DNA from 3 places in the Enterococcus sp. DIV0756 genome. Region 2 is predicted to be linked to each of the others. Evidence: predicted binding sites of a transcription regulator. Region 2 holds the regulator's gene; each other region holds the start of a gene.
The links. Region 2 encodes HrcA, which represses chaperone genes, less so after heat shock. Its sites were predicted from a motif close to TTAGCACTCNNNNNNNNNGAGTGCTAA; they were not measured.
Positions count from the first base shown of each region.

Region 1: the regulator HrcA is predicted to act here: its motif matches at 7,328-7,354, upstream of groES (co-chaperone GroES).
Region 3: the regulator HrcA is predicted to act here: its motif matches at 2,425-2,451, upstream of clpP (ATP-dependent Clp endopeptidase proteolytic subunit ClpP).

Region 1 covers NZ_JBIOLF010000001.1:2,461,518-2,471,943, reverse strand. Annotated here, with positions in the region: gene IGI44_RS12060 (DegV family protein) at 1-29, shown strand, start outside; gene yycF (response regulator YycF) at 275-979, shown strand; gene walK (cell wall metabolism sensor histidine kinase WalK) at 982-2,811, shown strand; gene IGI44_RS12045 (YycH family regulatory protein) at 2,808-4,121, shown strand; gene IGI44_RS12040 (two-component system regulatory protein YycI) at 4,122-4,967, shown strand; gene IGI44_RS12035 (MBL fold metallo-hydrolase) at 5,016-5,825, shown strand; gene IGI44_RS12030 (NAD(P)-dependent oxidoreductase) at 5,862-6,482, opposite strand; gene IGI44_RS12025 (lysostaphin resistance A-like protein) at 6,562-7,203, opposite strand; gene groES (co-chaperone GroES) at 7,392-7,676, shown strand; gene groL (chaperonin GroEL) at 7,700-9,328, shown strand; gene IGI44_RS12010 (DUF1827 family protein) at 9,618-9,977, shown strand; gene IGI44_RS12005 (nicotinate phosphoribosyltransferase) at 10,195-10,426, shown strand, end outside.
Region 2 covers NZ_JBIOLF010000001.1:1,410,225-1,420,650, reverse strand. Annotated here, with positions in the region: gene dnaJ (molecular chaperone DnaJ) at 1-1,098, opposite strand, end outside; gene dnaK (molecular chaperone DnaK) at 1,248-3,077, opposite strand; gene grpE (nucleotide exchange factor GrpE) at 3,128-3,685, opposite strand; gene hrcA (heat-inducible transcriptional repressor HrcA) at 3,719-4,759, opposite strand; gene hemW (radical SAM family heme chaperone HemW) at 4,882-6,030, opposite strand; gene IGI44_RS06840 (LPXTG cell wall anchor domain-containing protein) at 6,197-7,069, opposite strand; gene IGI44_RS06835 (LCP family protein) at 7,270-8,163, opposite strand; gene IGI44_RS06830 (histidine phosphatase family protein) at 8,413-8,985, opposite strand; gene cobS (adenosylcobinamide-GDP ribazoletransferase) at 8,982-9,743, opposite strand; gene cobU (bifunctional adenosylcobinamide kinase/adenosylcobinamide-phosphate guanylyltransferase) at 9,740-10,327, opposite strand; gene IGI44_RS06815 (hypothetical protein) at 10,334-10,426, opposite strand, start outside.
Region 3 covers NZ_JBIOLF010000001.1:1,268,487-1,278,912, reverse strand. Annotated here, with positions in the region: gene miaA (tRNA (adenosine(37)-N6)-dimethylallyltransferase MiaA) at 1-894, opposite strand, end outside; gene IGI44_RS06130 (glycerophosphodiester phosphodiesterase) at 891-1,625, opposite strand; gene IGI44_RS06125 (hypothetical protein) at 1,665-2,180, opposite strand; gene clpP (ATP-dependent Clp endopeptidase proteolytic subunit ClpP) at 2,488-3,081, shown strand; gene IGI44_RS06115 (lactate utilization protein) at 3,158-3,799, opposite strand; gene IGI44_RS06110 (DUF3788 domain-containing protein) at 3,886-4,347, opposite strand; one part of gene IGI44_RS06105 (IS3 family transposase) at 4,532-5,475, opposite strand; one part of gene IGI44_RS06105 (IS3 family transposase) at 5,475-5,952, opposite strand; gene IGI44_RS06100 (DNA/RNA non-specific endonuclease) at 6,028-6,741, opposite strand; gene IGI44_RS06095 (SPFH domain-containing protein) at 6,780-7,724, opposite strand; gene IGI44_RS06090 (hypothetical protein) at 7,711-7,941, opposite strand; gene IGI44_RS06085 (lysostaphin resistance A-like protein) at 8,059-8,748, shown strand; gene IGI44_RS06080 (DUF1648 domain-containing protein) at 8,769-9,113, opposite strand; tRNA gene IGI44_RS06075 (tRNA-Gly) at 9,556-9,626, opposite strand; gene IGI44_RS06070 (thioredoxin family protein) at 9,758-10,096, shown strand; gene IGI44_RS06065 (redox-sensing transcriptional repressor Rex) at 10,124-10,426, opposite strand, start outside.

The DNA.
Region 1 (10,426 bases), 1.1 Mb from region 2:
TAGGTGTGGTGTGCCAAGTATTGGACTAGTAACTGTTTGGCATCTTGATGTTGCTGATTAATTTGTGAGCAACGAGAAAATAAAGCCAATTTTAAAAAGAAGGTGAGCCTGTGCTCATCTTTTTTGTTTATAATAAATGAATTCTTTTTCTATTTTTTCTTAAGTAATAGTTGTAAAAGATTCGTCGTCTGTTTGAAAAGATGAAACAGCTTTGAAATTATTGTATAATAGTAAGGCGTACATACAATCCTATAAAGGTATGAGGTGACTCTTAGTGAAAAAAATTCTAGTAGTTGACGATGAAAAGCCGATTTCGGACATCGTGAAATTTAATTTAACCAAAGAAGGCTATGAAGTCTTTACTGCGTATGACGGTGAAGAAGCCTTAGAAAAAGTTGAAGAGGTCAATCCCGATTTAATCTTATTAGATCTGATGCTGCCTAAAAAAGACGGTTTAGAAGTGGCTCGTGAAGTACGCAAGACCCATGAAATGCCGATCATTATGGTTACGGCTAAAGATTCTGAGATCGATAAAGTTTTAGGTTTGGAACTAGGGGCGGATGATTATGTAACCAAGCCTTTTTCTAATCGCGAACTAGTTGCTCGTGTAAAGGCAAATCTGCGCCGTGGTGGTCAAGCGCCAAAAGAGGAAGAACAAACAACGCAAAGTGATTTAACGATAGGTGATTTAACGATTCATCCTGATGCTTATATGGTTACTAAGCATGGCGAGACGATCGAACTGACTCATCGTGAGTTTGAATTGCTGCATTATCTAGCAAAGCACATTGGACAAGTAATGACTCGAGAACATTTATTACAAACAGTTTGGGGATATGATTACTTCGGGGATGTGCGAACTGTGGATGTGACTGTGCGTCGTTTACGGGAAAAAATTGAGGACAATCCAAGCCATCCAACCTATTTAGTAACAAGACGTGGCGTAGGATATTACCTACGTAACCCTGAACAGGAGTAAGTATGGAAAAGAAAGTCCGTTTTTATAGATCAGTCAATTTTAAGATTGCCTTTTCGTTTATCTTAATCTTGCTGATTTCAATCGAGATCATCGGTGCATATTTTATTAGAGGGCTTGAAAAATCAACGATTGACAATTTCACTAAAGACATGAATCAACGTGTGGCTCTACTAAGCACAACATTGGGTTCTACGATGGCAGAAGACAGTGAAAATGAAGCTGACCAGCTGCAACGGCTCTTGGAAAATAATTCCGCTGCCGATATTAAAGAAATGTGGGTCGTAGATGACAAAGGAATTGTTTTAGCTACGAATGATGTAGGACAAAAAGATTCTATTGTTGGAAAGCGAAATGAATACAGCGATATCGATGATTTTTCAATGAAACAATATGTGACCTTGGATGACAACAATAAGCGGGTATATATCAATGTTCAACCTATTCAGTCCCCGACCGGCGATTCGGCTGTGATCGGGGCTCTTTATGTTAAGAGTGACATTGAACAAAAATACTCTGAGATCGGCAATACTGCGTTAATCTTCTTTACGGCTTCTCTGATTGCAGGTCTGATTTCAATTGTTGTCGCCTTATTAGTAGCACGATCGATTACTAAACCTATCAAAGAGATGCAGAAGCAAGCGGTTCGGATTGCACAAGGTGATTATTCTGAAAAAGTAGATGTTCAGGGGCATGATGAATTAAGCCAATTGGCAGAGACCTTCAACAGACTGTCAGATCGGATTGAAGATGCACAAGATACAATGGAGGCAGAACGAAATCGATTAGATAGTGTCTTAACTCATATGACAGATGGAGTTATTGCCACCGACCGTCGTGGAAAAGTAATTACCATTAATGAAATGGCACTATCTTTATTGAACACCACCAGTGAAGAAGCAATTGGTCAATCGATTTTAACGTTGCTGGATTTAGAAGAAGAATATACGCTACGCAAGTTATTGGAAACTTCAGATGAGATTTTAATTGATCGTTCAAAATCGGACTCTGAGGAAGACCGTATGACCTTACGTTCTGATTTTGCTATGATTCGCCGTGAATCCGGCTTTATCAGCGGATTGGTTGTGGTTATTCATGATGTTACAGAGCAGGAAAAGACTGCAGAGGAAAGACGTCAGTTTGTTTCGAATGTGTCACATGAATTACGAACACCACTTACGAGTGTTCGCAGTTATCTAGAAGCTTTGGAAGAGGGCGCCTGGAAGGACAAGGCGGTAGCACCAGAATTTATCCATGTGACTTTAGGAGAAACGGATCGGATGATCCGCATGATTAATGATCTATTAAATCTTTCCCGTATGGATTCCGGAGCCCAGCAGATGGATATTGAATTGGTTAACTTTAATGAGTTAGTCGATTATATATTAGATCGGTTCGATATGATGGTGAACAGTCAAGAAAAGAACTATCGAATCGTCCGAGAATTTACGGAAAGAGATTTGTGGGTTGAGATTGACACAGACAAGATTATGCAAGTAATCGACAATATTATGAACAATGCGATCAAGTATTCACCGGATGGTGGAAAGATCGAAGTTCATTTGATGGAGACGCATAACAATGTTGTCTTAAGTATTTCTGATGAAGGCTTGGGAATTCCTAAGAAAGATTTAGAAAAAGTGTTTGAGCGTTTTTATCGCGTAGATAAAGCAAGGGCTCGTCAGCAAGGAGGAACTGGATTAGGTTTGGCCATCTCTAAAGAAGTCATGAAGGCCCATCAAGGTCAAATTTGGGTTGAAAGTGTCGAAGGTAGAGGCTCGACCTTTTACATTTCCTTACCTTATGAACCTTATGAGGAGGACATTTGGGAATGAAACTATCAGAAAAAATTATCCGCGTCGCGCTTTTGGCTCTGATCGTACTCAGCATTGTCCTAACCTATGCGATTTGGCTAAGTCCAACCTCGAAAACTGCGGATATCAATACAAGTAAACAGGCCGTAAAAAATGATCAGAACTATGCGAAGGCTACGGATGCCTTTTTACCAATTCGCGGTATTTGGGATGTAAATAAAGAAAAGTTCCAAACCAGTAGTGAAAATCTTTTAGCCACGACACAAGCTCGTTTAACAGAAAGCACCTATGGACAACTTCAGGAAGTTGCCCAAGGTGAAGAAGAGATCAAAAATTACTATAACTTGGATGATGGAATCGAATTGAACTACGAAGGCGGTTTTTCATTGACCGAATACGTGAAGGTCTTTGATATGCCGATCAATTTGAATTCACTAAAGGAAGCAGAAACACTGACTTTTTCAAAGATTCAAGTAGATTTTGCAAAGAAAAAAATTCGTTTTTTGAATTATGGTAAGGATACTGTCTATGAGGCTGCTATTTCCGCTGATTTCACTGGTTTAGAAACGATTTATCAAAAAAATCAAGAAAAATATTTGCCAATGACAGCAGAAAATCCTTTTGTTCCTCGTCTTTTACGCACAAAGGACCGAGTGCGTCTAAAAAAATATAGTTATATTTTGACGACACAATCGTATTCACTTTTCCGAAATGCATTTTTTCAAGAACCTGACCAAGCGAGAGGTGAAGAAGAGGCCAGTGGGGTGCGCTCCTTTGTTAGTGGGCATGAAGAGCTAATGATGGATGAACAGAAACGTCTAGTCACATTCACTGGGGAATTACCGAAGGATTTATCTAAAGAAAGCTTATACAGTCAAAGCTTTAACTATGTTAGCCGCTTAGGAACCGCCGTTGGTAATCTGCGTTACTTTGATCATCATGATGGACAGATCAATTTCAGAATCTTCGTTGAAGGATATCCGATATTTAGTGAGTCTTCAAAGGGAAAGATGAGTGTGAAGATTGAGGATGAATCCAATACTTCAACACCACAAGTTAAAATCGAAACAAGTATGGACACTGTTCAAGTACCTATACCTTCGGACGAAGAGGTTGAATTGCCGAGTACATTAGAAGTTGAAAATAATCTAGCAGCGGTTGGATTTGATTTGAATAAAGTTCAAAGCTTTATTATTGGCTATACCTGGCAAGATATTGATGGCGTGAATAAACTAGTTGCCTTGACTCCGGAATGGTTTGTCAAATATGACAACGATTGGTATGCTGCTAATCAATTAATGCAAGGGAATTTTGAAACGGAGGCGAGCTAATTGGATTTCAGAAAAATCGAATGGATCTTTTTTCTCGTCTTTATTGGGTTGAATATCTTTCTTTTTAGTATCTATTGGAATAATCAGCATGAACAAAGCCTTGTCACAAGCTCGAATCAACGCGAGGATATTCTTCAGCGTTTAGAAAATGACGAAGTAACAGTCAATGAAGAGGTTTCTGATGAGCATCGTGAAGGATATTATCTAAGTGCTGAACAAGATAATTTTGAATCGTTGTTGAGTGCAACGGGAAATCCAACGATTGCGAGAAATTCTAATATTTCAGATAAAGTGTTAACAAGTTATCCAAGTGAAGAAACAAAATTTGATTTGAAAAAAGCGACTAGCAGTTTTAATCGTTTGATGAAGAATAAGGATTTCATTCTGGATGGTCAAGAGTACACCTACTTACCGGATATTTCTAAAAAAGATGACGATTTAGCTAAAATAGTTGGAGCTCAATCTTATGAAGGAATCCCCTTCGTTGACGAAACCTCCCGTGTAACGTTAGATATCGAGAAAAACAATGATCAAGAGCAGGTTATGAAATATACTCAAACCCGTTTGAAGGAAATTGAACCCCTACGTGAAAAAATGACGCTTTATTCTGAAAAAGAGATTTTAAATACGTTATATATTAATAATAATATTCCGAGCAATTCAACGATCACTAATATCTATCTAGGCTATTTTCGAACACTCGAGGTACGTGAAAAAAATGTCTATGTTCCGGTGTGGTTTGTTAAAGTAAGAACCTCGGATAAGACAACACAAATTGAGAAAGTCAATGCATTAAATAATCAAGTGATTACGAATAATTTAGTTCCAAAGGTGGAAAATCCATAAAAAGGGTTGTATACTGAGAACAGTTTTAAAAGAGAGGACCAATTGCTCATGTTAGAAATGAATAATGCCTTCAATATCAGCATTTTAGCCAGCGGCAGTACAGGAAATTCTTTGTACTTAGAAAGCCCGCAAAAAAGAATTTTGGTTGATGCTGGATTGAGCGGGAAAAAAATCACTTCGCTATTGGCAGAGGTCGATCGAAAACCTGAGGATCTAGATGCGATTTTAGTCACTCACGAGCACCGTGACCATATCCATGGCGTGGGAGTGTTAGCGAGAAAATATAAATTACCTGTCTATGCCAACGAAAAGACTTGGGAAGCGATGGCTCCATTGATTGGAAAAGTTGACGTAGAACAAAAGCATATTTTTGAAATGGGGAAGGTATTGACTTTTGGTGATTTAGATATCGAAAGTTTTGGAGTTTCTCATGATGCGGCAGCTCCGCAGTTCTATCGTTTCTATAAAGATGGACATTCTTTTGTAATGTTGACGGATACTGGCTATGCTAGTGAACACGTGAGAGGAACGATTCGTGATGCCGATGCTTATTTAGTTGAAAGTAATCATGATTTAGAAATGTTGCGGATGGGCGCTTATCCATGGAGCTTGAAGCAGCGAATTCTTGGTGATCGTGGACACTTGTCCAATGATGATGGTGCATTAGTAATGACCGATATCTTAGGTGACCGTACAAAACGGATTTATTTAGGACACTTAAGTAAAGAGAATAACATGAAGGAACTGGCACACATGACGATGGAAGAAACCTTGACACGTTATGATCTTGGTGTGAACCATCAGTTCCAAATTTTTGATACTGATCCAGACAGTGCAACAGAACTATTTGCTATTTAAAAAGACAAGCTTGCTTTTGCAGGCTTGTCTTTTTTTCTAACTATAGACACTAAAATGCTGATTTAAATGTCTTGGTTCAATGACTTCATCAATCATAGCGATGGCGTAATCTGCCATACTGATTTCACTTTTACCAGCAGCATTTTTTTGTAAGTGATCATCACTAACTTGATAGTGGCCTGTTCGAGGACCATCGGGAATAAAATTTGCAGCAGGACTTAAGTAGGTCCAGTTTAATTGTTGAATAGACTTTAGGTCTAAAAATGCTTGGTACATATTATAGGCAGTTGGATAATAGATCGCATTTGGATCAGAAACATCGATCATTCGGTGATTCTCATCGATAAACAAAGAAGAGGTTCCGCCGACGACAATTAGACGAGTCTCCGTTCCTTGCAAAATAGTGCTTAGATGTTTTAAAGATGTTTGGTGCAGTTCTTCTTTTCCAACCGGTGGCCGAAATGCATCGATTACAACGTCAAAAAATTCTAAATCTTTTGTAGTAAGCTCAAATAGATCCTTTACTAAAATTGGGACCTTAACCTCTAGTCTCTCTGGATGACGTACGATTGCAGTAACTGCCAAGTGACGATCCAAAGCCTCTTTTAATATAAATGAGCCAGCATGACCAGTTGCTCCGATAATTGCTACCTTCATATAAAAACCTCCTTAGACTAAATCTATCTTTAGTCTAAGGAGGTTTTTATAAAATAGCAAAAGATTCGTTTCGCAACTGTTATGACTGCAACGCTAATTGTGTCAGGATAACTAATAAATTCATACCTACATGGGTAATCATTGATGCCCAAATGCGTCCGCTATAGCGATACATGCCGCAGAATAAGAAACCTAAACCTGCGTACAACAAGTAATGGCCGTCATTGTGTGCAAAAGCAAAAAGAGCGGAGCTTAAAAGTGCTGGTAAGAAAAAGCCGAATCTTTTCTCTAATGCCCCGAAGATTGCACGACGAAAAACAAATTCTTCCATAATTGGACCGGCAATCGTAGTCGCCAAAATGAAAATCATATTATTCATGATCAATTGAACAATGTTTTGCGTATTTTGTGAAGCGACTGATTGTCCAAGCAAACGTTGCTCGATTTGCAAAATAAGCATTTGTAGAATTAAGGATGCTGGAATCCCAATGATTCCTATTAAAATAGTAATCAGAAGATTTTTTTGTTGCCCCTCTAATTGAAATGATCGTGACTTAACACGATAAAAAATCATTAGGATAGCACCTAAAAAATAGGTCAGTGTGGTTAATTGAATAATTAGTGAAGGCCCCGCCTTTAAAAAGCTTTGAAAAACGACAGGTGAAAAGAGCACTAATCCATACGTGAAGATCGTAATAAAGCTATATTTTTTTTCGGTCATTAGTTTTCCTTCCTAAACGTTTATTGTTCTCAAGTATATCATACATTTTAAAAAATTTAGCGTAGAAAAAATCAAACGAAGGACTTGCAAAAAAAAACAAAAATGGTATTATAAGAATTGTGAGTTAGCACTCGATAACTAAGAGTGCTAACGACTTAGAAAATCATTACTAGTTGGAGGGATTTATTGTGTTAAAACCATTAGGTGATCGTGTCATTCTTGAAGTTACTCAAGAAGAAGAAAAAACAGTTGGAGGCCTAGTCTTAGCTTCAGCGGCCAAAGAAAAACCTCAAACAGCTAAGGTTGTAGCTGTAGGTGAAGGCAATGTGTTGGAAAACGGTCAAAAAAGTCCAATGCCAGTAGCTGTTGGTGATATGGTAATGTTTGAAAAATACGCAGGTACAGAAGTGAAATATGAAGGCAGTGAATATTTGATCATCGCTGCAAAAGATATTATGGCAATCGTAGAATAAAAAAATAATGAGGTGAAAGAATCATGGCAAAAGATATTAAATTTTCTGAAGACGCTCGCGCAGCAATGCTACGTGGTGTAGACAAATTAGCAGATACAGTTAAAGTTACATTGGGACCAAAAGGACGTAATGTTGTTTTAGAGAAATCTTATGGCTCTCCTTTGATCACAAATGACGGTGTAACGATCGCAAAAGATATCGAATTAGACGATCATTTCGAAAACATGGGAGCAAAATTGGTTTCAGAAGTTGCTTCAAAAACAAATGATATCGCTGGCGACGGTACAACGACAGCGACCGTTCTTACACAAGCAATCGTTCGTGAAGGCTTGAAAAACGTTACTGCTGGTGCAAACCCAATGGGTATCCGTCGCGGAATCGAATTGGCTACGAAAACAGCGGTTGAAGAACTACACAGTATCTCTGAAGAAGTAGATTCAAAAGATGCTATTGCACAAGTAGCGGCTGTTTCTTCTGGCAGTGATGAAGTAGGTAAATTAATTGCCGAAGCCATGGAAAAAGTTGGTAACGACGGTGTTATCACAATTGAAGAATCTAAAGGGATTGATACTGAATTAGACGTGGTTGAAGGAATGCAATTTGATCGCGGCTATCTATCTCAATACATGGTAACAGACAATGACAAGATGGAAGCAGCGCTTGAAAATCCATATATCTTGATTACAGATAAGAAAATCTCAAATATTCAAGATATCTTGCCATTGTTAGAACAAGTATTGCAACAATCTCGTTCATTATTGATCATCGCTGACGATGTGGACGGCGAAGCATTACCAACATTGGTATTGAATAAAATTCGCGGAACATTTAATGTTGTAGCAGTTAAGGCTCCTGGATTTGGTGATCGTCGTAAAGCTATGCTTGAAGATATCGCAATTTTAACTGGCGCAACTGTCATTACAGAGGACCTTGGTTTAGATCTTAAAGAAGCAACAATCGAAAACTTGGGTACTGCTGGTAAAGTTGTGGTAGATAAAGACAATACTACGATTGTTGAAGGCGCTGGCGACAAGGCTGCATTGACTGATCGTGTTGAAATGATTAAACGTCAAATTGGCGAAACAACGTCTGATTTTGACCGTGAAAAATTACAAGAACGTTTAGCGAAACTTGCTGGCGGTGTAGCAGTCGTTAAAGTTGGTGCGGCTACAGAAACAGAATTAAAAGAATTAAAATTACGTATTGAAGATGCGTTGAACTCAACACGTGCAGCTGTTGAAGAAGGAATCGTTTCCGGTGGTGGGACTGCATTAGTCAATGTCATCAAGCGAGTTTCTGAATTAGACGCTGAAGGCGATGTGGCAACAGGTGTGAAAATCGTGGTTCGTGCTTTAGAAGAACCTGTTCGTCAAATTGCTGAAAATGCCGGTTTTGAAGGTTCAGTTGTTATCGATAAATTGAAAAATGCGGATCGTGGAACTGGTTTTAACGCAGCTTCTGGTGAGTATGTCAATATGATCGAAGCTGGAATTGTTGACCCAACGAAAGTGACTCGTTCAGCTTTACAAAATGCTGCATCAGTATCTGCGTTGTTATTAACAACTGAAGCAGTTGTTGCTGACAAACCTGTTGAAGGCGGCGCAGCTGCTGCCCCAGCAATGGATCCATCAATGATGGGCGGCATGATGTAATCAGAGCGTTAATTGAAAAGTCATCGGGAAGTTTTCCGGTGACTTTTTTTGACTAGAGAGCGGTGTAACATATAGAAGTTTTTCATTTCTATACGGTCAAAAAAACAACGAAGGCTGCAATCCTTTTACTAATTGAAGTTGCCATTTGGTGGAGTTATCAAGATTTTTTTCTTTTTCATAAAAATTTTTTTATTCATTAAAAAACATTTGCTGCGTGTGTTAAAATGATCATAATAAAGAAAATAAATCAGTCGCATAGACTAAAAAGATATAGATGGGAGAATGTTGAATGAAATTAATTGAGACCCCTTTAAATAGTAATGTTAACTTAGAAACACTATATCCTAATCTAACAAAATACTTTTTTGATAAACGTCCAGCTGTAAAACTGCTTAAATTGTACGCTTATGATCGGACGAAAATTATTTATGCGGATCGTTTTGATACGATTGATTTGTTATTATTGAATCGTCAGCGCAAAATCAGCCATCAAGAAGTAGACACAATTATTCATCGGCTGTTAAAAGTTGATCGCGAGGACGTTACTGTGGATGTCGGTTATAAAAAGCAAATTATGGAAGCCGGCTTACGTCCAAAAGAGACCTATAAAGATATTATCGCAGTGGAATACAAGATTCCTAAAGAATAGCAATGAACGAGAAAAAGGCTTAAGGCCTTTTTTCTTTTACCAGCATTTATACGAGTAAGCTTCCATGATTAACAGTGAAGAAAATAGGAACACTCGGGTAAGTACTCTAATGAATAGATTTCTTTGGTATAGAAGAGCTAACACTACTCCCGCTGATTTCTTATGCTATAATAAGTGAAATAGTTCAAATTACTAAAAACAAATGAGGAGCATGACTATGAAAAAGTTGTACGAAGATGACAGTTTGACACTTCATACGGACCTTTATCAGATCAATATGATGAAAACTTATTGGGAGACAGGTCGAGCGGATCTTCATGCCGTATTTGAGTGTTATTTCCGTAGTATGCCGTTTGATAATGGCTATGTCATCTTTGCGGGTCTTGAACGACTTGTAAATTATTTGGAAGAACTGACTTTTAGCGAAAGCGATTTGGCATATTTGTCTG
Region 2 (10,426 bases):
AACGGTTTGACCACCTGCTTCAGCAAATGCCCGCAAGGCTTCCCGTTGCTTGTCATTCAAATTCTTCGGCGTAATGATCTTAACCGTTACTTGTTGATCACCATTCGTATTTCCACGAAGTCTTGGTGCGCCTTTTCCGCGGAGTCTAAACTTCGCTCCTGTCTGAGTTCCAGCAGGCACCTTCAATTTCACTTCGCCATGAACAGTTGGAACATTGATCTCATCACCAAGCGCAGCTTGCACGAAGCTTAGAGGTAATGTGTAATAGATCTCTGCACCATCACGATCAAAGATATCACTTTGTTTTACTTTAAAGACCACATATAAATCTCCATATGGTCCGCCATTGACACCTGCTTCTCCTTGATCAGCTAGACGCATTTGTTGTCCATCTTCTACACCAGCAGGAACTTTCACCTTGACTGTATGAGGACGTTTTTCATGACCTGAACCATGACAAGTTGGACAAGGGTCTTTAATTTCTTTACCTGTCCCATGACAAACATCACACGTTTGACGGCTCATTACACGGCCAAGTGGCGTTTGATGTTCTACATTGATTGAACCTGAGCCATGACATTTATGACAAACTTCTGGTTGTGTTCCTGGCTTCGCACCATTCCCGTTACACGTATGGCAAGTTTCTTCGCGATTATATTTAATATCTTTTTCCACACCAAAAATAGCTTCTTCAAACTCCAAGTTGATCGAATACTGCAAATCTGATCCTTGTCTTGGTGCCTTAGGGTCCGCTTGACGTGAACCACCGCCGCCAAAGAAGGATTCAAAAATATCCTCAAATCCAAAACCGCCTGCTCCGCCGAAACCACCAGCGCCTCCGAAGCCACCTGCTCCGCCAGCACCAAAGTTTGGATCGGTACCTGCATGACCGTATTGGTCATAAGCAGCACGTTTTTGCGGGTCACTTAGGATCTCATAAGCCTCAGAAATTTCCTTAAACTTTTCTTCAGCATCAGCTTCTTTATTAATATCCGGGTGGTACTGCTTGGAAAGCTTACGATATGCTTTTTTTATTTCATCATCCGAAGCGCCCTTTTGCACCCCAAGGACTTCGTAATAATCCCGTTTTGTAGCCATTGGCTTCCCTCCATAATTTCATAGAATCGTTAGTATTGTATCACACTCAAAATCGATACGATACTTTTCTTAGATTTTTTCTAAAGGAATCACCAATCTTGAAAGAAAAAAGGCCAAAGCGATGACTTTGGCCTTTCGTAACGAATCAATTATTTGTCGTCATCGTTAACTTCTTCAAAATCAGCATCCACGACATCATCCGCGCCGCCTTGAGCTGCGTTTGGATCAGCCTCTGCTTGTTGTTGTGCTGCTTGTTCATAAAGTTTAACCGTTAAGTTTTGTACGATTTCGTTCAATGCATCGCGTTTTGCTTTCATTTCTTCGATATCGTTCGCTTCAACTGCTGCTTTCAATTCATCACGAGCATCTTCAGCTTTCTTCACTTCATCCGCGTCAACTTTACCTTCTAATTCTTTCAAAGTTTTGTCAACTGAGAATAGTAAAGCATCAACATCATTACGTAGATCTACTTCTTCTTTACGAGCTTTGTCGGCATCAGCATTTGCTTCAGCGTCTTTTACCATCCGTTCGATTTCTTCGTCTGATAAGCCTGAAGAAGATTTGATCGTGATTTTTTGTTCTTTTTGTGTTCCTAAGTCTTTCGCAGAAACATTAACAATACCATTTTTATCGATATCAAATGTTACTTCGATTTGAGGAATTCCACGAGGTGCTGCTGGAATATCTGTCAATTGGAAACGACCTAATGTTTTGTTATCCGCAGCCATTGGACGTTCACCTTGCAACACATGAATATCTACTGCAGGTTGGTTGTCAGCAGCGGTTGAGAACACTTGTGATTTGCTTGTTGGGATCGTTGTATTACGATCGATTAGCTTCGTGAATACGCCGCCCATTGTTTCAATACCTAATGACAATGGTGTTACGTCTAGTAATACGACATCTTTCACATCACCAGTGATAACCCCACCTTGGATTGCAGCACCCATTGCTACTACTTCATCTGGGTTCACTGATTTGTTTGGTTCTTTGCCAGTTTCTTTACGTACCGCTTCAACAACAGCAGGGATACGAGTAGAACCACCGACTAAAATAACTTCATCAACGTCAGATTGTGACAATCCAGCATCTTTCAATGCTTGACGAACTGGCGCTTTTGTACGTTCCACTAAATCAGCAGTGATTTCGTCAAATTTCGCACGAGAAAGAGTTGTTTCTAAGTGCAATGGACCAGCGTCACCAGCGGTAATAAATGGTAAGCTGATTTGCGTTGAGCTAACACCTGATAAGTCTTTTTTCGCTTTTTCAGCAGCATCTTTCAAACGTTGCATTGCCATTTTATCTTTAGAAAGATCAATTCCGTTTGCTTGTTTGAAATCAGCAACTAAGTAATCAATGATCTTGTTATCAAAGTCATCCCCACCTAGTTTGTTGTCTCCAGCTGTAGATAATACGTCAAATACGCCGTCTCCTAATTCAAGGATTGAAACGTCGAAAGTACCACCACCAAGGTCAAATACTAAGATTTTTTCGTCTTTATCTGTTTTATCTAATCCATAAGCTAATGCTGCGGCAGTTGGTTCGTTAACGATACGTTCAACTTCTAAACCAGCAATTTTACCAGCGTCTTTTGTTGCTTGACGTTGTGAGTCATTGAAGTAAGCAGGAACTGTAATAACGGCTTTCTCAACTTTTTCACCTAAGTAATCTTCTGCGAAACCTTTAATGTATTGTAATACCATTGCAGAAATTTCTTGAGGTGTATAAGATTTGCCATCTGCTTCTACTTTATATCCAGCTTCACCCATGTGACGTTTAATAGATGAAATTGTGTGTGGGTTTGTCACTGCTTGACGTTTTGCTACTTCACCGACTTGGATTTCGCCATTTTTAAATGAAACAACAGATGGTGTTGTACGATTTCCTTCTGGATTAGTAATGATTTTAGCTTCTCCGCCTTCTAAGACAGCGACAGCAGAGTTTGTTGTACCTAAGTCAATACCGATAATTTTACTCATAGTTGAAAATCTCCTTTTCCATTATATGTTTAATTTAGTAGTTTATATATTTATTGAGCTACGATCACCATTGCTGGACGCAATACGCGATCATGCAGCTGATACCCTTTTTGCAGCACATTTACAATTGTTTCAGGTTTCACTTCGCCCTCAGCTGGAACAGTTTGCACTGCTTGATGCAAATTCGGATCGAAAGTTTCGCCTTCTGCTTTGATTTCTGTGATACCTTCTTCTTTTAATGCAACGGTTAAACTTTCAAGGACCATTTCTACCCCTTTTTTCAGGCTAGCGCCTTGATCGTCAGTGACCTCAGTTGCTAGGGCTCTTTCTAGATTGTCGATCGCTGGCAACAATTTCTTACCAAGATCTTGTGAACGATAGCGAACTAACTGTTCACGCTCGTTCTTGTTGCGGTTGGACATATTTGCGATCTCAGCACGAGCTCGTAAAAATTTGTCTTCCATCTCATTGAACTTGTTTGTCAATTCTTCAACTTCCGAAACTTCTGGAATATCAATGTCTTCCGCTTCTTTTTCAGTCGACTCTGTTTCTGCCGATTCGACTTCTTCTAATTCTTCTTCAACTTCTTGTTTCTTTTTTTCTGCCACTGCGCGTACTCCCTTTCTTTGTAGGAATCGTTTCTAGTGATATAAACCCAAAGAACGATAATAATCATCCAATGCGTTTGTCAACTCATATCGGAAAACTTCCAATAGCCCAAAAATTTTTGAATATGGCATCGATGTTGGACCCAATAAAGCAATCGTTCCGCGACCGTGACCACGGATTTCATAATTTGCTTGAATCATGCTTAGGTGATCAAACAAGTCATTGCCCATCTCCGTACCAATCCGAACATGAATATCACTATCAGAAGGTAACAGTAGTTGTGTCAGCTCATCCGAGTTCTGCATCAATGAATACATTGATTTCACATGATTAAAATCTTGGTCCGGATTAAAATTTAAAATATTCATTCGACCACTGACAAACACCTTATCCTCGAAAGCATCATTCAAAATCACATCAAACAGATGACTGATTCCTTCGGTTGTTTGAAAATAGCGATGCAAAATCATTGGAATCTCGGTTCTCAATTTTTGATAAACGCTGACCAAAGGCTGACCTACAAGACGATCATTAATGATGCGAACCATTTTTTCAAGGTCCTGACTGTCAACATTCTCAGGAATGCGAAAAACTTGGCTCTCAACATTTCCCTTGTCTGTGACGATAATCGCTAATATTTGTCGATCATTCAATGGAACAATCCGAAAACCGGTCAATGTCCGATCTTTCATTTCCGGTCCAAGCGAGAACGCCGTATAGCTGGTAACTTGCGAAAGTATTTTTGCAGACTGTTGAATGATATCATCAATCTCATGAATATCTTTCTTTAATGATCTACGAATCTGGTCTACTTCTTGATTACTCACCTTAGTTGGCGTTAGTAGATGATCCACATAATAACGATAGCCTAAAGCGGATGGGATTCTCCCCGATGAAGAATGGGTTTTCTCCAACATACCTAATTCCTCTAGCGCCTTCATATCATTGCGGATAGTTGCGGAGCTTGCTTTTACGCCTTCTTCCATCAAACTTTTTGATCCGACCGGTTGACCCGTATTGGTAAAGTTTTTGATGATCAAGCTGAGAATCAGTTTTTGTCTTTCCGTTAACATTCTTCTCATCCTTTAGTTAGCACTCTTTCTTTTTAAGTGCTAACTCGATTATTAATATACCAACAACTTCTATATAAGTCAAGGAAAAAATATAAAGAATTAGCACTCTCGTGTCGAGAGTGCTAATCGCCCTTATTCAATAAAAACTCCTCAAAAACATCATTCCCTCGAAACAAGCCCTCCTCAGTCAAACAAACCCGCGAATCCGTCTCTGTTATCAGCTTTTGCTGCTTCAATTTTTCAATCACGTCACCATATACATCCATCATACTAAGCCCAAAACGGTTTTCAAAAACGGTTTTATCAACACCTAAAATTTTTCTTAAGCCTAAGAACATTTCCTCTTCAATCTGAGCTTTTTGAGTAAGTATTTCTTCCTCTAACACGGGAAGCTGATCATTTTTTAATGACTTCAAATAATGCTGGATCGGCCCACGATTTTTATATCGTCGATTTCCAAGATAGCCGCTAGCTCCTGCTCCAAGACCAAAGTAATTTTGATTGTTCCAATAGACTAAATTGTGCTGACTTTCAAATCCAGGTTTTGCAAAATTGCTGATCTCATATTGCTTTCGCCCCGCTTTTTCCATCGCCTCGATAGTTTCTGTATACATTTGTGCCTCTATTTCTTGCTCAGGAAGGTGAATTTTCCCACGTCTAACCCAATTCATAAACATTGTTTGATTCTCTAAAATCAATGAATACAATGCATAATGAGGTAAATCCAAAGCTAAGGCTCGTGTTACCGTATCACGAAAACTTTCTAGAGATTGACCCGGCAACGCATAAATTAAGTCAATCGTTATATTGCTAAAATCTTTTTCTTCTAGCAGTTGGATCGTCTCATACACATCCTGTGCTGTATGTTTACGACCAATTTTTTTCAACAAACGATCATCAAATGTTTGAACACCCATTGATAGGCGATTGACTCCATAATTTTTCATTACATTTAACTTATCGGCAGTCAAATCACCGGGATTCGCCTCTACTGTAAATTCTCCATTATTATATGGAAGGATTTGGCGCAAACCACTTAATAAGCGATCTAATTGTGTCGCATTTAAGGACGTTGGTGTACCTCCTCCGACATACAGTGTTTTCATATTTTTCACTGGATTCTGACTTAATGCCAAGCGTGCCTCTTTCAACAACGCTTCAATATATTCATCTACTGGCTGTCCTTCAAGAAATACTTTGTTGAAGTCGCAGTAGTAACAAATATGTTCACAAAACGGGATGTGAATGTAGGCTGAAGTGGATTCTGTCATCTCATTCCTCTTTCTTAGTAGTAGTAACAGACGTATTCTACCATATATTTCTATTATAGAAGGAAGCACACGATTATTTGAAATATTCATAACATTTTTAAAGTCATAAAAAGAACTTGATAACCCTAAATAAACTATATCGGGTTTTCAAGTCTTGTTTGATATACTATTTATAGATTTTACGCGCATAGAAAAAAACGATACTCCCAACAACACTAATCCCTACTAAAGAAAGAAAAGTGTTCTGATAGTCATTTGTTTTCGGAAATTCCTTTGATTGTTGTTTTGAATTAGCTTGTCCAGCTATATTTTGACTTGATGATGCAGGCATTTTATCAGATATTTGTTCTGCTTTCGTTGCTTTTACGGATAGATCATTTCCCGCTGAATCAAGAATACCTTTTATACGATTAACACTGCCTTCGATATCGTTCACCCGATTTTGGATATCAGAAGTCGCTTTCTGCGTATTTTCTACTCCCGTAGTTAGCTGATTATCGACTGATTGTGCGCTTTTTTTACCATTTGAAATACTTTGGTTAATCGTTGATCGATCTGCATTCAATTTCTTTTGCAATTTTTCTAGATCGGCAAGTTTTCCGTTAAAGTCATTCCGCGCTTGATCTAATTGTTCCTTTGCTTGTGTCCATTGATTTTCAAGCGCTACATGATCCGTTTGCAGTTGGTCATTTACTTCATTAAAATGGTTTTGAAAGTCATTATGAGTCTGATCAATTTGATTTTGAATAGTTTCAAAATCATTATGAAGATCCTCATGTCGTTTCTGTGAATGCTGCTGAGCGTCTAATATGTCTTGTGCAATTTGTTTTTGCTGCATTTCAAATTGTTGTTGCGCCAACTTCAGAGCATTGTCAATCTCCGCCTGTCTATTCGCAAAATCATTAGCCGTTATTCCGCTGTTTGCCATAGTTTCCGACGATGCAGCTTCCGAATTAACGGCATGTGCGGCTGTTGTATCAAACAAAAAGAAGCCGCTAGTTAGCCCGGCGACTGATACGATTAAAGCTAATTTCTTCATTAGTTAATTCATCCCCTTGCAAAGGATTATAACCAAAACCTGTTAAGCTGTTAATAAACAAATTGGATGATCTGTCTAAAAATTATTTGTTGATTATAGTTTTTGAGAGGCTACATTTATCAAAGCATGAAACAAGAAAAAAAGCCAACGAACTCGTCGTTGGCTGAGAGCATATTCTCGAACTTCTAAGAGTGTATTTCCTATTCCGTCAAAAAGGTTTTAATGGCTTTTGCATTTGCTTCAGTATCCAATTCTAAGACACTTCCACTTGGCGTGTCGTTATTAAATTCCCACGTTTTATCAATCGGCACAGCAAGTGATTCAATTTTTTTCGTATCACCTAGAGCAAAATCTTTTCCGACACTTAAAATCGTTCCTTCAGATAGATTGGTGTCCACATACCCCAAAAGCTTTCCAGTAGTTTTGGGTAACTTGCTTAATGAAGTGACGTTTGTAACCTGTTGGGAAATCGCTGACAGAACTTGCTGCTGTCGGCGAATTCGTCCGAAGTCTCCCTCTTCGTCCTCGCGAAATCGAGAGTACTGTAATAGCGTATTTCCATCCATCTTCTGCTTTCCAGCCTTAATGAACACTTGATCCAAATCTAGATCTTTTTCAGCATCAATTGTTACACCTTTTGGAAAAAGGCTGTCTACAGCTTCTTTAAAATGATCAAAATTGATCGTCACATAGTATTCAATCGGAATATCAAAGTTTTCTTTTAATGTTTTACGTACTAATTCAATACCTCCATAGGAATATGCTGCATTGATTTTGTCTTTACCATGACCTGGAATATCCACATAACTATCCCGCATGATTGAAACTAACTTCGGTTGTTTCTTTTTTTGGTCATAATGAGCAATCATCAGAGAGTCTGATCGACCACGATCTTCTCCGCGAGAGTCAGTCCCGATGATTAAAACATTCAAATCATTCTGATCAGGAGCTTCTTCTCCGTTGAACTTAATCGTCTGCTTAGTTTGAGCATTTTTTGTTGATTCATATCCTTGGATAAAGGAGAAAACTAGATAACATTCAAAAACCAATAGTATTCCTAAAATGATCAAGACCACACGCTTAAAAACTTTCATTTGAAACTCCTCTTCTAGACAACAAAAGTAGATAACTTAAATTGCCAAGCTTTCTAGTTGCGTAATTAAGTAAAACTATCCACCTAGTTTATACCAAAAATAATCAAATCCACCACTATGAAAGGTTTTTTATGGATTTTTTTATAAACTGCTTATGATCTCTATCATTAATAAAAAAAGAACCGTTAAAAGCTACACGGTCCATCATTGCGTATTCAATTGATTGATCCGATTAAATTATAAAAATAATTACTTGTTCCAAGCAATTATTTTTATAAACCCGTCTTCAATTTCCACTAACGTATAATTACCTTGTTCTAGAACGATTTCCCAAAAATTGTGTTCGGGAAACCAATATTTCAAAATAACTCTCAGAACACCTAGGTGTCCTACAATGACAAAATCTTGTTTTTTCTGAAGGATCGTCCTTAAACATTTTAAGACGCGTTTTTGAAAATCCGAAAATTTTTCAGCATTTGTAGGTGTTATTTCGAAAGGAGAAGATAACCACTTTTGCCATTCAACAGGAAATCGTTGATTGATTTGATCCGCATCCAACCCCTCCCATAACCCAAAATCCTTTTCATCTAAATCTTTTAATGGAATTTTTGTCTGATTTGGAAAAATTAATTCAGCAGTTTCAATCGTTCGTTTTAAGTAGCTCGTATAAATTGATGCTTCTGTCTTCATTCCCGCCAATTTCTTATACAATAAGCGGGCTTGTTGAATTCCAACTTCGTTCAATGAGACATCTGTCTTTCCATAGAATAGATGTCTTTGATTGTATTCTGTTTCACCATGCCGAATCAAGATTATTTTCATAAAAACCCTCGCATTAAGATTAACGTCAACAAAAATACTCCCTGAGAAATCGGTGAACAAGCACCTAAAGTATCCCCATTAAAACCGCCTACCTTACTCAAGACTAATTTTCGATAAAGTAATGCGGCAAAAATGTTAGTAACAAAACAGACAATGCCAATCCTGCCTAAAAAAAGCAACAATGTGCAAAAGGAAATCAACTGACAAATAATGACATTTTGATTTTTTACATTCAAAAAAGTGGTGCCTAAACCATGAGGATTATTTCCGGCATACTGCATCTGATAAAACAATAGACTGATACCGTTTTTTCCAACAAGGTTTAATAGCAAAACAATTATTGCCTGAAGCTGGATACTTAGACTAGGAAGCAAAACTAAAAAACTAAAAACTAACATCAAATAATAAAAAACAATTGCCAGAACGCCATTACTACCTACTCGACTATCCTTCATAATTTCTAGCATACGTTCTCGCTTGCGAGAAGAAAACAGCCCATCAGCCATGTCCGACAGCGCATCCAAGTGAAAGCCGCCAGTCAACATCACATCAAAAAATAATATGACGATCCAAGCAATACTGGGACTGAGTAAATACTGTAGCGGCCAATAGACAATCGCCTCTAACAGGCCAATCAATAAACCAAACAATGAAAAAAAACGGACGCCTGAACGCATTTTTTCTTCAGGTTCATCGACCGCAACAGGAATCGGTATTCGCGTAAAAAATTGGAAATACAGAATTAAACTATCAATCATTTTATCTTCATAGGGATACCGGCTATCACTAAAAATACAGCATCCGCTTCCTTTCCTAAGGATTGGTTTACATAACCTAATACATCTCTAAACCAACGAGAAAAGGCGTTTTCAGGCACAATGCCAAGCCCAACTTCATTCGTCACAACAACCAAATCTGCTTGATTTTTTTTTGCCGTTGTAAGTATTTTTTCCCATTCATTAAGAATCTCGCCTTCAATCACAGCTTTATCTTTTTCTGATAACTTCATGATCTCTTCATCGATTACCGCGTAATCCTCACCGAATCGTTCTTTCATTAAATCGAAAAAATAATTCGTTGTCAGCATCGTGGCACAATCTAATAAATGTGCTGAGACTTGCGCTTGCTCGATCACGTCGGCGACAACCAAATAAGTTTCAGTGGTTTGCCAATTTTTAGGGCGGCGCTGTTGATGAAGTGATACTCGAGTTGCCATTTCAGGATCTTGAGCCGAGCAATTTGTCGCAATGTAATTAATTTCGGCTTCTGTATCCAACAAGCTCTCTGCAAAAGCTGATTTTCCGCTACGCGCGCCACCAGTAACTAATGTAATTTCTCCCAACGTTCGTCACCTCTTTTTAAATTCACCAATTTTTTTAAGTTCGGCATAACGCGACAAAATATCCGCTTCTTGATCTGTTTTAACTGCTAATAGGATGAC
Region 3 (10,426 bases), 140 kb from region 2:
GATCTCTGTTTCAATCACTTTAATTATTTCCGGCTGCTGAATCAAATCATACCAATGAACAGACATACGATTGCGAAACCAAGTCAGCTGGCGTTTAGCATAGCGTCGTGAATGTAATTTTACTTCCTCTATCGCTGCTTCTAAGGACGAATCGCCAGAAAAATAAGGGAAAAATTCCTTATAGCCAATTCCCTGTGCAGCTTGAACGGTTGGATTTTTCGCCAAATTCCTAGCTTCTTCCAGTAACCCTTGTTCCACCATGAGGTCCACACGTTGGTTAATCCGTTGATACAAAATCGACCGATCAGTATTTAAGCCGATCAAAAAACTATCATAGAGTTCTTTTGGCTGTTCTTTTGGCTCTAAAATTGAATGCCCTGTTAACTCGAACACCTCTAATGCTCGAATGACTTTCTTACGATTATTGTAATGAATCTTCTCGGCAGCCAAGGGATCGCTTAGCTGTAACTTTTCCCACAACGCCGGATTCCCGTTTTCTTCAGCAAAGACTTCATACTTCTCACGAATGGAATCGTCTTCTGGTTCTCCCTCACTACCAAGCTTGTAATCCCATAGTAGAGACTGGATATAAAGTCCCGTTCCACCAACGATAATTGGTATCTTTCCACGCTGACTAATTTCTTGAATCGCTTCTCTGGCACTCTTTTGAAAATCCGCCGCTGAATAGCTTTCATCAACACCACGTACATCAATCAAATGATGTGGAATTCCTGCCATCTCCTCAGTCGTTACTTTTGCGGTTCCAATATCTAATCCACGATAAACCTGCATTGAATCCCCACTAATGATTTCACCGTTAAAACGTTTCGCTAAATCAATGCTTAAGCTGGTCTTACCAACTGCAGTCGGTCCTACGATTGCGATTACCTTCATTGCTTGAACCTGCTTCTCGTTCGAATGGCTTTTTCTGGAAAATCAGTAATGACGCCAGCCAAATTGTTTTCAAAACACATCATCAACGTTTCATATAAGTTTGGAGTCCAAGGTCGAATCGACTTTTCAAAGTTTTTGACAATCTCAGGATGCTGTTTCACCCAATCAGAACTAGGATGTAGTCCTTCAATAAAATCGCTGTCCAAAACGATTTGATATTTTTCTAAGTCGTTTTTTTGAATCAGATCGTATTGTGCGTCTGGTTCATACTCGTGCATAATCCGTAATGATTCAAAGTTGAAACTAGCATACCAATAAGTAAAAGGCCATTCTTTGCTTGTCATAACCTGCGAGATTTTTTCTTCAATTCCCGGATAGTGAAATTTGTTCGTCTTGATTTCGATACATAAAATTCCTCGAAAACGCATCTGTAGCAGTAAATTCAAAACTTCCTGCAGGGTAGATATTTTTGTTGCCTGATACTTTTCATCAAACCAGCTACCTGCATCCAATTCTTTGATTTCTTTTAACGTTAATTCACGAATCAAACCCTTACCATCTGTTGTGCGATCTACACTCTCGTCATGAATCACCACTAATTGCTGATCAGCCGTTAAATGAACATCTAATTCAATCCCATCTGCGCCTGATCGTACCGCCTCCATAAACGCAGGCAAAGTATTTTCTGGATGAGTCCCTGCGCTCCCACGATGAGCAATAATTGCTGTCATCTATTTACCACCTCGTCCGTAATCACAATTTGTAAAAATCTATTGTACTTTAAAATAGCTTAACGGCTGTTTCGTTTTGCGAGACAATTGCTGTTTTTTTTCGTCTAAAATCTCCAACAGCTGTTCTGAAAAAGTCTCCATCACAATTCGGCCTCCCTTGTAAGTATAGCCCCCAATTTTAACCGTTTCTTCAGGAGATAAAATAACTTTTCGGTGTGAAATGTTTTTAAAAAATTCTTCAATTAAGTAATTGGGCAGATAAAAATTATTTTGTGCAGCAAAAGAATTCAAATAAATGAAATCATCAATTGTAATGTAACAATCGTCAAATGAATTGAACGTCACATATTCCTGCATCAACACATTGCGTTTGGATAATATTTCGTTGATTTTCTTATTTAAGAGATTTATGGTTTCAATTTCTTTGACCTGATGCTCCAACTCTCTTTCACGTTTGTGGCGTAAATCAATATACTTAAAGACAAAAAAGACAGCAACTCCTGTAATACCTGCACCGATCAACACGCCGATTAGTCCAATAAATGCAATCTCCACGTTTTTCCCTCCTGTTTCATAGTAACAATAGAATTATTTTTTCGAATAAAAACCATTCTCAATCCAGACATCATTTCATTAAATTGTTATTTTCTAAAGTTTTGGAAAACTGAATGTGACATCTGATTGTCTGCGCTATTAATAGTACCATATTTTCCTATTTCTAGGATAGTTTGAGTCGCTTAAAAAAACGAAGCCTTCTATTTGACCAAAACTGACCAACGTTGTATACTTTCTATATGTTTTAGCAATCCAACCTTGTTTGTGCTAAACTAATCTACGAACAATATTTTAAGGAGGATTCACTATGAATTTAGTTCCTACAGTCATTGAACAATCATCTCGTGGCGAACGTGCTTACGACATTTATTCTCGTTTATTGAAGGACCGTATCATTATGTTGAGCGGCGAAGTGAACGATGATATGGCGAACACTATCATCGCCCAATTACTTTTCTTGGATGCCCAAGATTCTGAAAAAGATATTTATCTTTACATCAATTCACCAGGTGGTAGCGTTTCTGCTGGTTTAGCAATTTTTGATACTATGAATTTTGTTAAAGCTGATGTTCAGACAATCGTACTTGGTATGGCTGCTTCCATGGGTAGCTTCTTGCTAACTGCGGGTGCGAAAGGCAAACGTTTCGCTTTACCTAATGCTGAGATCATGATTCATCAACCATTGGGTGGTGCTCAGGGTCAAGCAACAGAAATCGAAATCGCTGCTCGTCATATCTTAAAAACCCGCGAACGATTGAACAACATCTTAGCTGAGCGGACTGGACAACCAATTGAAGTCATTGAACGCGACACAGATCGCGACAACTTCATGACTGCTGAAGAAGCAAAAGCTTATGGATTGATTGATGAAGTAATGGAAAACAGCAGCTCATTAAGCTAAACCTAAACCATAAAAAAACCGAGGATGCCCTCGGTTTTTTTCTTTGTCATTCTTACCTGCTTCAACTTGGAATTCTCTATAAACCGACCTCATCAATTATTAGAAAGAGGATCAAGCGATCCTTTGCCATGGACCGACGCGTGATTACGATTGTATTGCAAATGCATTCGGCTTGTAAGCAATCTCCGCAGGTCCCTTTTTTAATACATGGTGTTTTTTCTAACTCTAAGCGATGTGCATTCAATGGAGAGGTATTTTTACGTACCATTTCAAGTGTTGTATTTAAATCTCCATAGACTTTTTTCATACTGACAAAGGCTAGAACTTTATCCGGCCCATAGGTAATTGCCGCCACTCGATTCCCTACACTGTCGATATTCACAAGCTCTCCCTCTTCTGTTATGCCATTAATACTTGTTAAAAAATAATCTGCGGTCAACGCTTGTTTCATTACTTGATGTCGTTCTTCCGGCGTAGTCGTTTTTTCCCGGTCAATCATCTTTTGTCCTCGCTGATATAAATCAGCAATAATTCCCGATTGCTCAACTGTGATCGAACCGCCAAATCCGACAGATTTATTTGGTTCAATAATTTTTAGAGCTTGATGCTTTGCTTCCGTCAAATTTTGACAAATAATCGGATTAAAATTCCTGCGATTTAATTTTTTGCTTAATGTCATTGCTGCAGCAGTATAACGTTCTTTTAAATACTCCTTCATCATTTTCCTCCTTAAGCTACTCTTATTCATTCTCAAGGATTTTTATCATGATAGCAAGAACAAATAAAAGAAGCCTAAGAAAAAACTTAGGCAGTTGGTATTTTGACTTTTTTTGCTGATTTTGTGCGAAAAGCAGCAAGTTCTTTAATATCATTTAGGATGTTTTCATTCGTGACCTCAAAGGAGACGGATTTCCCGAGTTTACTAGATTTAGCATTTTTGTATTTTTCTTTGGTGTAGTTATCACACATCTGAACTAGTACATCTGCATCGTCTATTTCCTTAGCGCTAAAGGAAACCATAGCTACGAAAAAACCTTGTTTAGGATAAATAGTACACAGTGATTTACCGCTTTTTTGAAACTTTATATTCCAACCTTTCCAGTAACCTTCCCCCATTGAGCATCTACTGTAGGTTTTTTTGGGTTTTATCCGGTACGTCCGTATTAAATGATCTGATAATTCCTGCCAAAGAGGGTTGGCAATAAAATCCGTGATTTGTTGTTCTGTCGGTTCCTGTTCGCCATTGAACATGTCATACCATTGCATAATTACACCAGCTTTCTTCTATTTATTGATAATTATTAACAATTCTATCTGATTTTTATCCATGACGCTTGTCACACAGTGCTCTTTTCAAAAAAAACATCCAACAAATGAAGTGACCCCCAAAAGTTAGACTTATTTCGGAGTAGAGAAATCTACTCCTTTTTTTGTTTGTTAAGATGGGCAATTATGCCGCTTTCTGTGCAGCTTTTCGAAATTGAACAGGGCTTTTCCAGTTCAATTTCTGTTTCATCCGGTGATTGTTGTAGTAATAGATATAGTCATCGATCGCCGTTTTTAGTTCATCAAAACTGTGATAGGTTTCCCCATGAAAGATTTCTTGTTTTAGAAGACTGAAGAAATTCTCCATGATTGAATTATCTAAACAATTCCCTTTGCGAGACATACTTTGAAAGATTTTCTGTTTCTTTAGTTTTTGCCGATAGGCCTTCATTTGATAAGCCCAACCTTGATCCGAATGGAAGGTGCGACGATAGGGGCAATCAGCCGTGATCGCGATGGCTTCTTCTAAACCTTCCATAATTGCCAAGGCATTCGGTTTTTCTGAAATGCGGTACGAAAGAATCTCGCTATTATACATGTCCATAAACGGGTCTAGGTATAACTTTCTTTGTCGGATCACGCCTTTGGTATCTATTTCAAAATACTTGAATTCTGTTGTATCAGTCGTAATTTTTTGATGACAGATATTCGTGTAAAAATGACGACGAATTCGGTGTTTCGCCACTTTGCCGACCTTTCCTCGGTAAGAGCTGTAGCGACGTGATTTCCGAGTGTAGGAACGGACTTCGATCCCTAGTTTTCGAATCAAACGTTGAACTTTCTTTTTATTGACATGAAAGCCTCGCTCTTTTAGTTCGTTGGTCATTCGTAAACAGCCATAATCTTTGTGTTCTTTACGAATACGAAGCATTTCGGCTTCGATTCCTTGATCGGGATTTTCTCTGTCAAATCGTTTTTGCCAGTACATAAATGTCGCTTTAGGAAAGTTCAACGTCTCAAGAAGCTCAACTAATTTGAATGATCCTCGGAGGCTGTCGATGGTTCGTGCGATTGATTCGTTCGTCTTTGTTGGGCTTCCTGTTTTCGCAGCTTCCTCAGCTCTTTTAAAAAGGCATTCTCAATTTGAAGGGAACGCACTTGTTTTTCTAATTCTTTAATACGGTCTCGTTCTTCCGGTGTTGTCTCAATTGAACGCTTCTTTTTCTGTTCTTTTTTCTCAGCCAAAGCGGATGGACGTCCTTTCGTTTTTGAGAGTCCATCGATACCATCATCCCGAAATTTTCTCATCCAATTGGCAATGAGAGACGGATTATTCATTTTAAGTACATTGGCAATTTCACGATAAGACAGCTCACTAGTTTGATATAACTCTATCGCATCCAACTTAAATTGAACAGAATAATTCGCATTTTTACGTTTTCTGAGAAGACCTTCTTCGCCAAATTCCCGGTAGGAATTCACCCAATCTAGTATTTGTCTACTATCCTTAACCGAATGTACCTTTGCTAAATAGCTATAACCACCTTTCCCATCTAAGTATTCTTGAACTACTTTCAATTTGAATTCAAAACTATATTTAGTCATAAAAAATACCGACCTCCAAGAGCTAGATTTTGGTCTAACTTTTGGGGGTCGGTTCAAAATGTGGATGTTTTTTACTTATTCTTTTTGCGAGTAACCATTTTGGTAGTCAATTTTGATTCCATCTTGAATATTATAAACAAAGAGATTGAATGAAATCTGGTCGTCTTCAATACTTTGTGCTTCCATCTGTACACCACGAGCGACTAGCTCGTCTCCTTTGAAAAAAGGAGTCACACGGTAACGCACATGATGGTTGGTTCTACGAATATAGTTCCCAATTTCTTTTTCATGATCATTCATACCTGGATCATTCAGGGAAGCCGTTCCAGTCATCAAATTCTTTAGATTATTGTTCTCACCCGAAAACTGATAAGCGATCAGATGTGCCCTATTATACAATGGCTCATCGTTGTAAAACTTTTGTCGCCAGCCAGTCGGCTTCACATATAGGCGCTCACGTTCTTGATGAGGCATCAATTCTTTCCCCAGCATGGCATTTGCGACTCCAACGCGATTCAATTTATCCAAATCAGAAAAACGTGTCCAAGTTCCTTGATCCAATGAAAGATCGTTTTGAGAAAAACTTGGCTGATTATGATTCAATTCGATCGTTTGATGCTGTCCATCAAAGTCAGGAACTTCCGATAAACGGCTAACTGTGACTTCTTTTGTTGCATTATCTGTTTGGTTATCTGGCTTTACTTGAGAGTAAAGTCCATAAATACCCGCTAATAATACGACTACTGCCGAAATTATTTTAGGGGCTTGTTTCTTTGCTGCGATGGTTATTCAACTCCTACTTCTGTTTTCCCATCACGCTGATCCTACTACTTGGTTTGCTGCCAAATTTCTTTGATTGCTGGAACATTGCCAAGCTCTGTCAAATTACTCGGCATGATGACCGTGTTGCCGTTATTTTCAACAACATGCTTGAAGGCTTCGATTCCTAAGTAAGCAATCATCTCATCGGTCAAATTACTTTCTGCAATTGCTTGGTTAATCGCTTTGATTCGAGCGGTTTCTGCTTCGGTCAGCTTAGCAATTCGATCCGCTTCTGCTGCAGCATCGATCCGTGTACGTTCTGCTCGCGCATCTGCGTCAATTTTTGTTTGTCGTGCGCGTGCTTCCGCATCAATCTGCATCTCAGATGATTTTGCTTCTGATTCTAAGATGACGGATTGTTTCTTCCCTTCAGAAATCGTGATCAAGGATTCTTTATCGCGACTAGCAGTAATCAATTTATTCATTGAATTAACGATTTCATTTGAAACAGAAATTTCTCCGATATTGATCCGGTCAATTGACAGGCCATAACCAGCCGTAATATCTTTTACACTCTCGTAAAGATTAACATTGATTTCTTCCGTTCCATTCAATACTTCATTCAGTTCCATTTTACCGATGATGCCGCGCAAGTTAGATTGGCAATCTTGGATCATTGACGTGACAGAATCTTCATTATCATACACAAAAGCCCGGGCATCTGTCACGTGATACTTAATCGCTTCGTCAATTTCCACAATAACATTATCCCGTGTAATCACGCTTTGTGGTTCAATTTGGATCGGTGTTTGTTTTAACGAAACGCGCCGACGTACTACATATAAAATCGGGATTAAGAAATGCAAGCCGGGCTCGATAGTCTTTACATATTTCCCAAAACTTTCAACAACTTTTACTTCCCCTTGCTGAACGATCACAACCATTTGACTAATGATAAAGAAGAACACGATCGCGGCTAAAATAATTAAAATAATATTAACGATTAACAATATAATTCACATCACTTTCTTCTAAATTATTGTTTATGGTAACTAACAATTCACGACTGGTAAAATCAATGACTTCCAACATGTCTCCAGTTTCTGGCGGTCCATTAATTACTTTGTAATCATACCAACTACCCAAAATGCGGATAAGTCCCGTAATATTAGCTCCTTTACTGCGAAAACATTTCCCCATTGTTTTCTGCATTTGATAATCCAACACAATCTCCTCCTTTATAATAGTATACCAAATCTTTCACAATCAATTTTTCCTTAGTTTCATATTGCTTTACACTTTTCATCATTTTTTTTACACTATTTGAAAAGAAAGGGGATAAAAATGGAAACAAGTAAAAAGCAATGGTGGGGACTTGTAGTTATTCCTCTAGAATTATTAATAGGTAACTACCTTTTCCCACTTCTACATTTAACAAAAGACCCAAAAGTTGCATTAATGGCCTCCACACTGCTTTTCCTTGCTGGATTCCTGATCATGATCTATTTATTCCACGATTTTTTAAGAGAACAATGGCGACTCTATCGGCAAAAGCTTTTCCTAAAATTATTACTTAGCATTCTTTTAGTAGCCGGAGCCTTTCTATTATTACGCATCGTACGTGGATTGATACCTAGCGACCTATTACAAGTTCGTTCTTCGATAAATCAACCTTCGCAATCACTTAGTCCTAGTTGGGCAGTATTAGCTGCTGTTGCGCCGTTTATTGCACCATTTGCTGAAGAGTTAACCTTTCGTTACTTGTTGTTAGGTAAATTCTCCAGCAAAATTCTAAGAATACTTATGCTTTTTATTCAAGGTATTCTATTCGGGTTCATTCACTGGAACAATTTCAATGGCAATATATATGCTATGATCCCTTACATGGTGACGGGTGTGTATTTCGGTTTAATTTATCTATTCTCAAAAAATATTTGGGGATCCATCATCGTTCACTGGATGCTAAATACAATGAATTCGATGTTGCCAGCGCTCTTACTGCTGATTCTCAATATATTTGGCATCAAATTTTAATCCTCCCCGTGAGGATTTTTTTATTCTAACAATTTTCCATACATGAAAAAGAAATAGGTACTCCCTATGCAAAGTAGTATTAAGCAGCAGCATAGAGCCAATTTGTGTAGGCGGTTATCGCCATTTAATGGATATTTTATGTCCACATATTTACTTCTGGAGATTAACGCTACAGCAAACAAAAGTATAGGAAATAGAAAAACAGTTATCTTGCTTCCCCAACTGTTCACCTCTCCATTAAATCCGATTTGGACGGGAATTTTAACCGGTAAGCGAGAATAAAAAAATACTCCCAACCCAAAGAGTACTATAGAGATAACAAAACTGATTCGAATGGTCCACCGGTAAGCTTGTTCAAAAATCATTTTTCTACCCTCCTTATGTGATTAGCACATAGTATATGCCCATGTTTGGTGGAACTCTACTAAAATCAAGCAGCAAACGGGTTCTTTTTTTATTATTCAATTCCCTTCATTAAAGTAATAGTTGCCTATAAATATAAATATCCTTTTTCGCATAATTTGCTTTCATAAACGCACAAAAAAACCAACGCTCAGCCACAAACGTTGGTTTAATCAGGATATAATACCCTAAACGAAAGTTTCCTCTCGCTTCACCCTTAGCATACATCAATCATTGATTGAATAGCAAGAGTGCTTTACAACAAAAGTAAGAAATACCAAAAAGAAAGAATGCGTATTTTTTGTAAGACAAGAGTTGAGTGCTTTGATTTTGTAAATCATTTGGGAACTTACAAAAAAAGCACCTTAACCCTTGCTATACAAAGATTTAGGTACTTCCACTTGAAGCGGGTGACGAGAATCGAACTCGCGACGGAAGCTTGGGAAGCTTCTGTTTTACCACTAAACTACACCCGCAGTACATAAGAGAGTATAACGCTTTTTATAAAATCAAACAACTATTTATTTCAAACAATAAAATTGACAATTTGACCAATTCTGATTATCTTACAGATAGTAAGTACAACCACTTAGAGAGGAAGTCCCGTATGGAAAATTTGACGAAGGTTCAAGAGGCAATAACCAAAAATACGAATAACATCGTCTTCATTTCCTCTGAAACATGTAGTATTTGTCATGTAGACGAACCTAAAGCAAGAAAACTTGCTGAAGAAAACAATATTCCCTTCCAACATTTAGATATTATGCAAGAACCAGAATTAGCTGGCTTCTTTGAAGTTTTAACAGTACCAGCAGTATTAATTTATCACGAGGGAAAAGAAATCTCCCGTCAGGCACGCTTTATTGATTTTCATTCAATGGAAAAACTTTTGCAACAATTGCCGAAAGATTCGGAAACGACGGATTATCAATCTTTATTCAAATAAAAAAGAGACTGAGCGCTTGCTCAGTCTCTATTTGTTATCATTATTATGATGCAAGAAATAAATCAAGGTTTGTAATTCGTTGGTCAAATCAACGCTTTGGATGATCACATCATCTGGCGCGGTTAGACGAGCGGCAGTAAAGTTCAAGATCCCTTTGATTCCTGCATCAGCCAATTGATCGACCACCTGTTGCGCTTGTTGTGCTGGCAACGTCAAGATTGCGATTTCGATTTGTTGCAATTTGATTTGTTCCACCATATTGTCTAATGGATAAACGGGGATCCCATCCACGATACGACCAACGATGTCTTCTTTAACATCAAACGCGCA